DNA from 2 places in the Rhodococcus sp. Q1 genome. Region 1 is predicted to be linked to the other one. Evidence: riboswitches for the same ligand, from Rfam matches in the RefSeq annotation. Region 1 holds a riboswitch; the other holds the start of a gene.
What was found. Region 1 has a riboswitch for cyclic di-AMP ahead of EQ874_RS13775 (resuscitation-promoting factor Rpf1 domain-containing protein). Riboswitches for the same ligand answer to the same signal wherever they lie in the genome.
Positions count from the first base shown of each region.

Region 2: another riboswitch for cyclic di-AMP. It lies ahead of EQ874_RS05935 (NlpC/P60 family protein); the one in region 1 lies ahead of EQ874_RS13775 (resuscitation-promoting factor Rpf1 domain-containing protein).

Region 1 covers NZ_SDMJ01000004.1:316,535-320,939, reverse strand. The annotation lists gene EQ874_RS13785 (helicase-associated domain-containing protein) at 1-1,211, opposite strand, end outside; gene EQ874_RS13780 (hypothetical protein) at 1,271-1,459, shown strand; gene EQ874_RS13775 (resuscitation-promoting factor Rpf1 domain-containing protein) at 1,609-2,199, opposite strand; cyclic di-AMP (ydaO/yuaA leader) riboswitch at 2,210-2,344, opposite strand; gene EQ874_RS13770 (YccF domain-containing protein) at 2,671-3,063, opposite strand; gene EQ874_RS13765 (hypothetical protein) at 3,060-3,302, opposite strand; gene EQ874_RS13760 (cold-shock protein) at 3,495-3,902, shown strand; gene EQ874_RS13755 (DUF2771 domain-containing protein) at 3,968-4,405, opposite strand, start outside.
Region 2 covers NZ_SDMJ01000002.1:241,280-245,684, forward strand. The annotation lists gene EQ874_RS05925 (hypothetical protein) at 1-917, opposite strand, end outside; gene EQ874_RS05930 (C40 family peptidase) at 990-1,982, opposite strand; gene EQ874_RS05935 (NlpC/P60 family protein) at 2,364-2,945, opposite strand; cyclic di-AMP (ydaO/yuaA leader) riboswitch at 2,961-3,124, opposite strand; gene EQ874_RS05940 (DEDD exonuclease domain-containing protein) at 3,560-4,405, shown strand, end outside.

The DNA.
Region 1 (4,405 bases):
GTGCCCAGTGCCGGCACGTCGGAGAGGACGTCGAGCAGCAGTCGCCGATCGCGGGCGGCTGTGGGGGACTTCACCTCGTCGGAGAGTGCGGCGACCGGCTTGTCGTTCTGGTCGCGCCGGCCGATCAGCCAGGGGCGCCGCGGCAGGTCGAGCCAGGCGCCGGCCAGGACCGCCCAGCGGTAGGCGGGGGAGGACGCCAGCCACGCGTCGGTGGCGGTGGTCGGGGCCCAGTGATCGTCGTCGCCGGGTGTGGGCGGGTCGGGAAGGCCACGCGCGATCAGCCCGGCGCCGGCGAGGACCTCGACGACCAGCGCCGTCTCGTCGTCGTCGAGGCCGACCGACTTCCCGATGCGATGCAGTTCGCGGACACCGAGTCCGCCGGCCTTGAGGACGGGAGCGGGTTGCGCGCCCAGCACGTCGAGGACGTCCTCACAGTGCCGCAGCAGTTCGAGGGCGGCACCGGCGGCGGTCGCGTTGACGTCGGCGGTCGACCGGGTGGGTTTCGGCGCGCGCGGGGGAGCGAGCGCCGCCGGGTCGAAGGGTGCGTCGTCGCGCAGCGCCTGACCCACCCGGTGGGGGAGTTCGACGGTCTCGTCGTCGATGCGGAGGAGCAGTCCGGCGGCGAGCAGTTTCTGCACGGGCCGCTCGCCGGGTGTTCCGGGCGCGGCGTCGCGGGTACGGCCGATCGGGGACGTACGGGACAGGGTGTCGAGGATGCTGCGCTGCTCGGGCGGTAGCGCCGCGAGGAGATCGTCGAGTTCCTGCCGGGACGGACCGGCGACGTCGCTGCTGCGTCCCACGCGCCACGGGACGGCGTCCACGGCGGCAGCGGACAGACGCAACTCGTCGGTGGATCCCCAGACCAGTAGCAGCGACCGCAGGGTGGACAGGATCCGGTCGAGATTCCTCGCGCTGAGCCGGCCGGACACCTCGTCGAGTACGGCGGCCCGGGTCACGGGGGACACGACCGCTCCGAGACGCGCCAGCACCTCGATGATTCCGAAGGTGGCGGTGTCGAGCTCGTCGGCAGCACGGAACACCGAGGCGCGTTGCTGTGCCCGGTTGGCGAGCACGTTCATGCTCGCCGGTGGCGGCACCACGAGGTCGGGCCGGGCACGCAGCGTGGCAGCGAGATCCGTGTCGCGTCGACCTGCCAGCCAGCGGGCGAGGGAGTCCGAGGCGGTGTCGGGAGCGGGCGTGGTCGGGGACATCCCCTCCAGATTAGAGACCTGCGGTAGCAGGCCCCGAACTCACCTGCCAAAATGAGCGCATGGCTACCTCTTCGAAAAAGCACTATGTCGACCACGGATGGCCCGAGCTGGCCGACGGTGAGCACGCTGTCACCGAACTGTCGTCCACGCGATCCGGTCCGCTCTCCCCCTACGGTGAGGACACCGTGTTCCCGTTGCCGGTCGAGGACCTGCCCTACACGCACCCCAAGACGGTGATCAACCGCTGATCGCGGATCACCGATTCGGCTCTTCCGCACTACGCCCGGTCCTTCGCAGGGGCCGGGCGTCGTCGTTCTCAGGGTCCATGCCGGGTCCGCGCATGCGGAAAGGCCCCGCACCATCAGTGGTGCGGGGCCTTCCCGGGATGTTCGGAGTGTTACTGCGGGAGCACCGCGCGAACGGCGTCCAGGATGTTCGGGTCGAGCTCGACGCCGGCGTCCTGGAGTGCGGTGACGCCCTGCTCGAAGCCGGCCAGGATGCCCTGGACATCGGCGGGGAGGGCGGGGGTCTCCGGAAGCTGCGGGACAGCGTTCTCGATGCTCGGCGCCGGGGTCTCCGCAGGAGCGCTGGGGACCGTGTCGACGGAGCGCTGCGTGGGCGCGCTCGACAGTCCGAGGCTCGACGAGCAGGAGGGCCATGCGCCCCAGCCCTGGCCGGCGAGGACACGCTCGGCGACGGCGATCTGCTGTTCGCGGCTGGCCTGGCTGGCCGAGGCAGCGTATTCCTGGCCGCCGTAGGCGTTCCAGGTGCTCGGCGAGAACTGCAGGCCACCGTGGTAGCCGTTGCCGGTGTTGATTCCCCAGTTGCCGCCGGACTCGCACTGTGCGAGGCGGTCCCAGTCGGAGTCGGGGGCGGCAGCGGCGGTGCCGCTGAACGCGACACCCGTGACGCCGAGGACTGCACCCGTCAGCGCGAACTTCGCGACGGTACGACCGGTATTGGTGGGCTTGCGATGGCGTCCGCTCATGTCGGTTCCGTGTTCCTCTCCGTACGCACCTACGAGGTCAGCTGTCGGGTTCGGGCTGAAGAGGTTGCCCGGCCGTGTCGCTCCGTTGGGAGCGCCTTCGGCTTCACCCCGAGGGCCGTCGCGCTTGCGTCGGCCCGGGCCTCCTGGACACCGTCCGGCTGTGGGCCGGTCGGTTCCTGGGAGACCGGTGGGTCCCCCGTTTCCTGTCCCCTGTGGATCGTTCGTCGGGATTTCCGGAACCACGGGACAGGAATTTGGCGCGGCGGTTCCGGACCGGCCGAGCCTGGCGGTTCGACCGGACATGACGGTAACGGCCCGAGGGCGAAGTGTCACCAATTGATAACGCGCCGATTCGAGGGTCGGCGAACGCGCGCATCGCGTACCAGGGAATAAAGTCCCAGGTAGTGGAGTTCGGGTACCTGAAAATCCGTTTCGAGTCCCGCTCGTTATCCCCCTGTTATGTGATAAAGATCACATATAACTCGGGCGGGTCTCCACAGGAACGATCTCCTTCCCCAGGGGCATCAGGGAGATCGGGATCATCTTCAGGTTCGCGATCGCGAGCGGGATACCGATGATCGTCACGGCCATGGCGATCGCCGTGGCGATGTGCCCGAGGGCCAGCCAGATGCCGGCGACCACGATCCAGATGACATTTCCGATCAGCGACGCGGTACCGGCCGTCGGTTTGTCGACCGTCGTCTTGCCGAACGGCCACAACGCGTAGACACCGATGCGGAACGACGCGATGCCGAAGGGGATGGTGATGATGAGGATGCAGCAGATCAGACCGGCCGCGAAATAACCGAGCGCGAGCCACAGGCCGCCGAAGATCAGCCAGATGATGTTGAGGAGGATCCTCATGTCCGGTCTCCGTTCCGTGCGCGCCGGCCCGAGCTCAGCGCGAAGGCGATGGCGAGCGCGAAGCCCAGCGGCCAGGCGAGGGTCAGCAGATACAGCACGAGCCCGGGCTTGCCGTCGGTGATCACCGGGGTGAGGAAGATGGCGAGGACGGCCACCACGCCGACGGCGAAACACACGATCGCGGCCTTCAGGAGGCCGTTACGCGGAGCGGCGGACGAATCCGAAGATGAAGTACCCACGTGACCACGGTAGTCGTCGCGGGGTCCGGCGGTGAGGTCCGGGAGCGGGAAGACGATTCGGGGGGACGCACACCCCGGCAGGTACACTGGCAGGCGTCTACGCGTCCCACTCGACCGAGTCGGGGCGCGTTGTTTTGCATGGTAAACGGGTTGCCCCGTGGGGGCACAGCTGTCGAGGAGCGGGTGAGCGCGGTGCCGACCGGCAAGGTGAAGTGGTACGACGTCGAAAAGGGCTTCGGCTTCCTGTCCCAGGACGAGGGCGAGGACGTCTACGTGCGTGCCTCCGCGCTCCCCGAAGGAGTGGAAGCGCTCAAGCCCGGGCAGCGCGTCGAGTTCGGCATGGCAGTGGGTCGCCGGGGTCCGCAGGCGCTGAAGGTCGAGCTCCTCGAGCAACCCACGCTGCGGCAGGGACGCCGCGAGGCTCCTGTCCAGCAGAAGCGCCGCGCACCGGACGAGCTGCACGGCATGGTCGAGGACATGATCAAGCTGCTCGAAGCAGCGGTACAGCCCGATCTGCGGCGCGGGCGCTATCCCGACCGCAAGACCGGTCAGCGCATCTCCGAGGTCATGCGGGCGATCGCGCGCGAGCTCGACCACTAGAAACGAAACACGCCAGGCCGCCTCGCTACCGGCGAGAGCGGCCCGGCGTCGTTCGTGCGGCCGGATCAGAAGGTCTTCACGGCCCAGACTGCGTGCGCGATCGGTTCACCGGCCTCGTCGACCACGGCCGACGGCAGCTGGATCTCGACCCCGAGCAGCTGCAGCTCGGGAGAGCTCTTCACAGTGAGCGTCCGACGCGCCCCGGCCTCGAACATGGCGCCGTCGACGTAGGTCTGACCGGTCTGCGTGTCGCCGTAGACGGTGATGATGCGCCACGGAGCATCGGCGATCTCCGCGGGGAGCGACAACTGCAGCGGGTAGCCCGCCGGCACGTCGAGCTGACCGATGGGGTTCTCCACGCAGTCCTCGAGATAGAGATTGCAGTGTTGCGCGGGGTCGACCGTCACGGTCTTTCCCCGGGCGTACGCGGTGATGGTCGGAAGCGTGGGCTCGGCCGAATCGACCAGTTTCCACACCGTGGCGGCGACTCCCCCCACCACGAT
Region 2 (4,405 bases), on a different contig from region 1:
ACGTGCACCGTCTCGTGGGCGAGCACGGTTCTCCGCGAGGTGTCGTCGAGCCGCTCGCTCGCAGCCGGGTTGAAGACGATGCGCTGACCGGTGGCGATCCCGTGCCCGTGATCCACGTCGTCGGAGACCGCGACGGCAGCGATGTCGTCGCCGTCGTGCCGCGGCCCGACGAGGTGCGAGAACTCCTCGCGCGAGGAGGTCACGACGACCAGCGCGCGCCGCGGCCAGGTGTCGCCCCACAGGTCGTCGACGGCCTCCACCACGGACGGCAGGTCGTCGGCGAGGTCGTCCACGAACGACGCGTTGTCCGGGTGCCCGATCACGAGCGAACGTCCGCCCTCGGTCTGTGCGGTCGCGACGTGGAGCGGACCGTGGTCCCACGGTCCCCGCCAGGTCGCGGTCTCCGCCCCGGCGAGGGCCGGCGCGTCGTCGGCGATCCGCCAGCCGTGCGGCCGGTGGACGAACAGCACGGTCACGGGCCGGCGGGTGGGTACGTCGTCGATGCCGTCCACAGCGAACCGGAGGTGGACGCGGTGGGCCCGGACCTCGTCGGCGCCGAACCGGGCGACGACCTCGGGCGGCAGGGGCAACGCCGAGTCGGGGGCGAGTTCGTACCCGAAGTCGGTGAGAGGAACGGAGGCGATTGCCGCGATCCGCTCCCGCTCGGAGGCGAGGAGCGCCGGGGACGCGGCGTCGATCAACCGGGTGAGGAACGCGTCGTCGCCGGTCCGGACGGCACGGCTCCAGTCGTCCAGCACGACCTGCAGTTCGGCCCGTACCCGGCTGTCGGCGTCGTCGGTGTCCGCCGGGTCGACGGCCAGCAGCAGGCCTGCCGTGACCAGTGCGACGACCAGCCCGGCCAGGCCGAGACGTTCCCACCGGCGGGTACCGGCGGGAGAGGACGATCGCGCGGGCACCGCGTCAGTCTAGGTCGACGTCCGGGCGGCGCCCGGGGCGACCTCGGCAGTCGGCGCCGACGTGGCGGCGAATCAGTACCGGCGGGCGCTGTGGAACGGGAACCGATCGATCGACTGGACCTTCACCGGTACACCGAAGGTCGAGGCATGCACCATGTTGCCGTCGCCGACGTACATGCCCACGTGGGAGGCATCGTCGTAGAAGATGACGAGGTCGCCGGGCTGCAGATTCTCGCGGGAGACGGGGGCGCCGCCCTGCGCCTGGGCCTGACTGGAGCGGGGCAGCGCCTTGCCGACCTGCTTGTACGCCCAGACCATGAGGCCCGAACAGTCGAACTGATCGGGGCCGGTCGCGCCCCAGACGTACGGGGAGCCGATGCGGGACAGGGCCGCCCGGAGGGCGGCGCCGTTGCTGCCGGGGACGAGGTGCTGCAGGATCTTCTCGGCGTCGAGGCCCGGCGGGAAGGGAGTGCCGGCGAGTTCGGCCTTCTCCGCGTCGCTCAGCGCTTCGAAAGCATCGAGAACTCCCTCGATCTGCTGCTCGAGTTCGGCCTGACGCCGCTGGAGTTCGTCGCGGAGTGTCTGGGCCTGCGCGGCGGCGGCATGTGCCTCGTCGGCGGCGTGCTGCGCGGCCACGGCGGCCTCGGCCGCAGCGGCGGTGGCGGTCCGGAACCCTTCGACCTCGCGCGAGGTCTGTTCACCGAGGACGTCGAGCAGCACCATCTGGTCGAGCATCTGCTGAGGCGAGTCGCTCACCATCACGGCGAAGAGCCGGTTGGTGCGCGCGCCGCGGTAGTTGGCCCGCGCGAGCTTGTCGACGGTGGGCTTGAAGCGGGCGATGTCGGCGCGAGCGCCGGCCAGGGCCTCGTCGGCCTGGGCAGCGCGAGTATCGGCCTCCTGCTGCGCCGCGACCTTCGCTTCGAGATCCGCACCCGCGGCGTGCAACGCTTCGGTGGCCTGCTCGCTGCGACGCGACAGATCGGCGAGGTGGTCGAGTCGCGCGGCGGGGGTCTCCCCCGGTGGTTGCGCCGCCGCCGGCGCGAGAGTGAGACCGAGGACCATCATCACGAGGGCCACGACGAGCGCCGGGCGGCGCGCGGCCCGTACTCCCGGCCTGCCCTGCGCTCTCGGCCTGCCCTGCACTCGCACGAGGTGCTTCGTCCTGTCGGAAACCACGAGGGCTCGAATCCTTTCCCGGGCGTCCTCGATCATCCGCAACTGCCGATCGAAGGTCTCGATCAGGTTACGGAATCGCATAGGTTTGTGTCTACCTGCGAGTAGCCATCACGCGCGGCGACTTTGTGTGCCAGCGGACGGACATGGCTACGGGCCGCACACGCAGACATCCGAGAAGGGTGGGTCCGGTTGGTACCGGACCCACCCTTCTCGGAGATGATGCGTCGGAGCGGAGGCGGGAAACGCCGTCCGATCGGAGGCGACGTGCGGTCAGAAGCGACGCGCTCCGTCGACGGGCATCGAGTTCAGCGGCGCGATCTTCACCGGCTGGCTGGAGGTGGAGGCGTGCACGATGTTGCCGCCGCCGATGTAGATGCCGGTGTGGCTGCCTCCGTAGAACGACACGACGTCGCCGGGCTGGAGAGCCGCGACATCGATGGGGGTACCGGCGGACGCCTGCTCGTAGCTGGTGCGCGGGACGCTGAGGCCGGCCTGCTTGAAGGCCCACTGCACGAGACCCGAGCAGTCGAAGGAGCTCGGTCCGGCAGCGCCGTAGACGTAGGGGGCGCCGATCTTCGACTGCGCAGCGTCGGCAGCACGCTGTCCGACGGAGCCGAGGGGGGCGGTGAAGGCAGCGGCCTGAGGCGCGGGGGCACCCTCGGCGGCCGGCGGAACGAGGTTGGCGATCTCCGGCGGCACGGTCACACCGGCCGGGAGGTCGAACGTTCCGACACCGGGAATGTTGATGGGCTCGGCCATCGCCGGGCCGGCCGAGACGGTGACTGCTCCGAGAGCAATGGCACCGGCGACAAGGGCGCGCCGGACGGTGCGCTTGCTGTTGTTCGAAACCACGAGGGGACGTTCTCCGTTTCTTCCGTTCACCCGCCGACCGAGTTAGCTGACGGGTTCGGGCCGGAAGATCAGCCCTACTCCTCGCCGCGACGGGCGGAGGAGATTCACCCCAAGAACTACGTGGGTCCCCGGCTCGCCACTCCCGAAGCCGGGGAGGGGCGATTAGGCGGTAACCGTGCGGCTCCGACCCGGGGGTGGGGCGGAAAACTCTCCGCTCGGTCTCGAAAAGATTACGAAACGGCATCGGTGAAGTCGACCGCCCCGCCGCGCCACCCGACCGCTTCGACCGATTCCTGGGAGAACACTGCCGTAGGGCGACGGTCCGATAACGGCGCGGTAACGAGCACTGCCCGGCCCTCTTTCATCCCGAGGACGTCACTACCCGATTCGTCCGGGTCCACTCCGGAAGAAGCAGGTCAGGACACCGCTACCCGGAGAGGCCGGCCGGAACGGACCGTCCGATTCGCCGGATTGCTTCTCTCGCAGGCCGATCGGTCTGTTTTCGGGGGCTTCGTCCGATTCTCGCGACGGCAGAAAAAGGGTGTGATCCTCGTCTCGTGAGGGTTCGGGAGCCCGCCCGGTGGGTTGTCGGTGTCGCTTCCTAGGCTCGCCGCATGACCTCGCCGCAACCATCGGCCCTCGGCGTGCAACTGGGTTTCGACGAGCTCGACACACCCCTGCGCGACACCACCTTCGTCGTCGTCGACCTCGAGACGACCGGCGGGAAGGCAGCCGAGGACGCCATCACCGAGATCGGTGCGGTGAAGATCCGTGCCGGCGAGGTGCTCGGCGAGTTCGCGACCCTCGTCGATCCCGGGCGTCCCATTCCTCCGTACATCGTGCAACTCACCGGCATCACCACTGCGATGGTCTACGCGGCCCCCAGGATCGAGGAGGTGCTGCCCGCCTTCCTCGAGTTCGCGTCCGGATCGGTGCTCGTCGCGCACAACGCCGGTTTCGACGTCGGATTTCTCCAGGCGGCTGCCGCCCGGTGCCGGCTGGCATGGCCCCGCTTCCAGGTGCTGTGCACCGTCAAGCTGGCCCGTCGCGTCCTCGGGCGCGACGAGGCGCCGTCGGTGAAGCTCTCCGCGCTGGCCGAGCTGTTCAGGGTCTCCACCGTGCCCACCCACCGCGCGCTCGACGACGCACGGGCCACCGTGGACGTGCTGCACGCCCTCATCGAACGAGTCGGCAACCAGGGGGTCCACAGCCTCACCGAGTTGCGCGACTACATGCCGGTGGTCACCGCCGAGCAACGGGCCAAACGCGCACTCGCCGCACACCTTCCACGCAAGCCCGGTGTCTACATGTTCCGGGGGCCGTCCGACGAGGTGTTGTACGTCGGCACGGCGGTCGACCTGCACCGTCGCGTCCGTACCTATTTCACGGGCTCCGAGACGCGGCCGCGGCTGCGGGAGATGGTCGCGCTCACCACTCGCATCGATCATGTCGAATGCGCC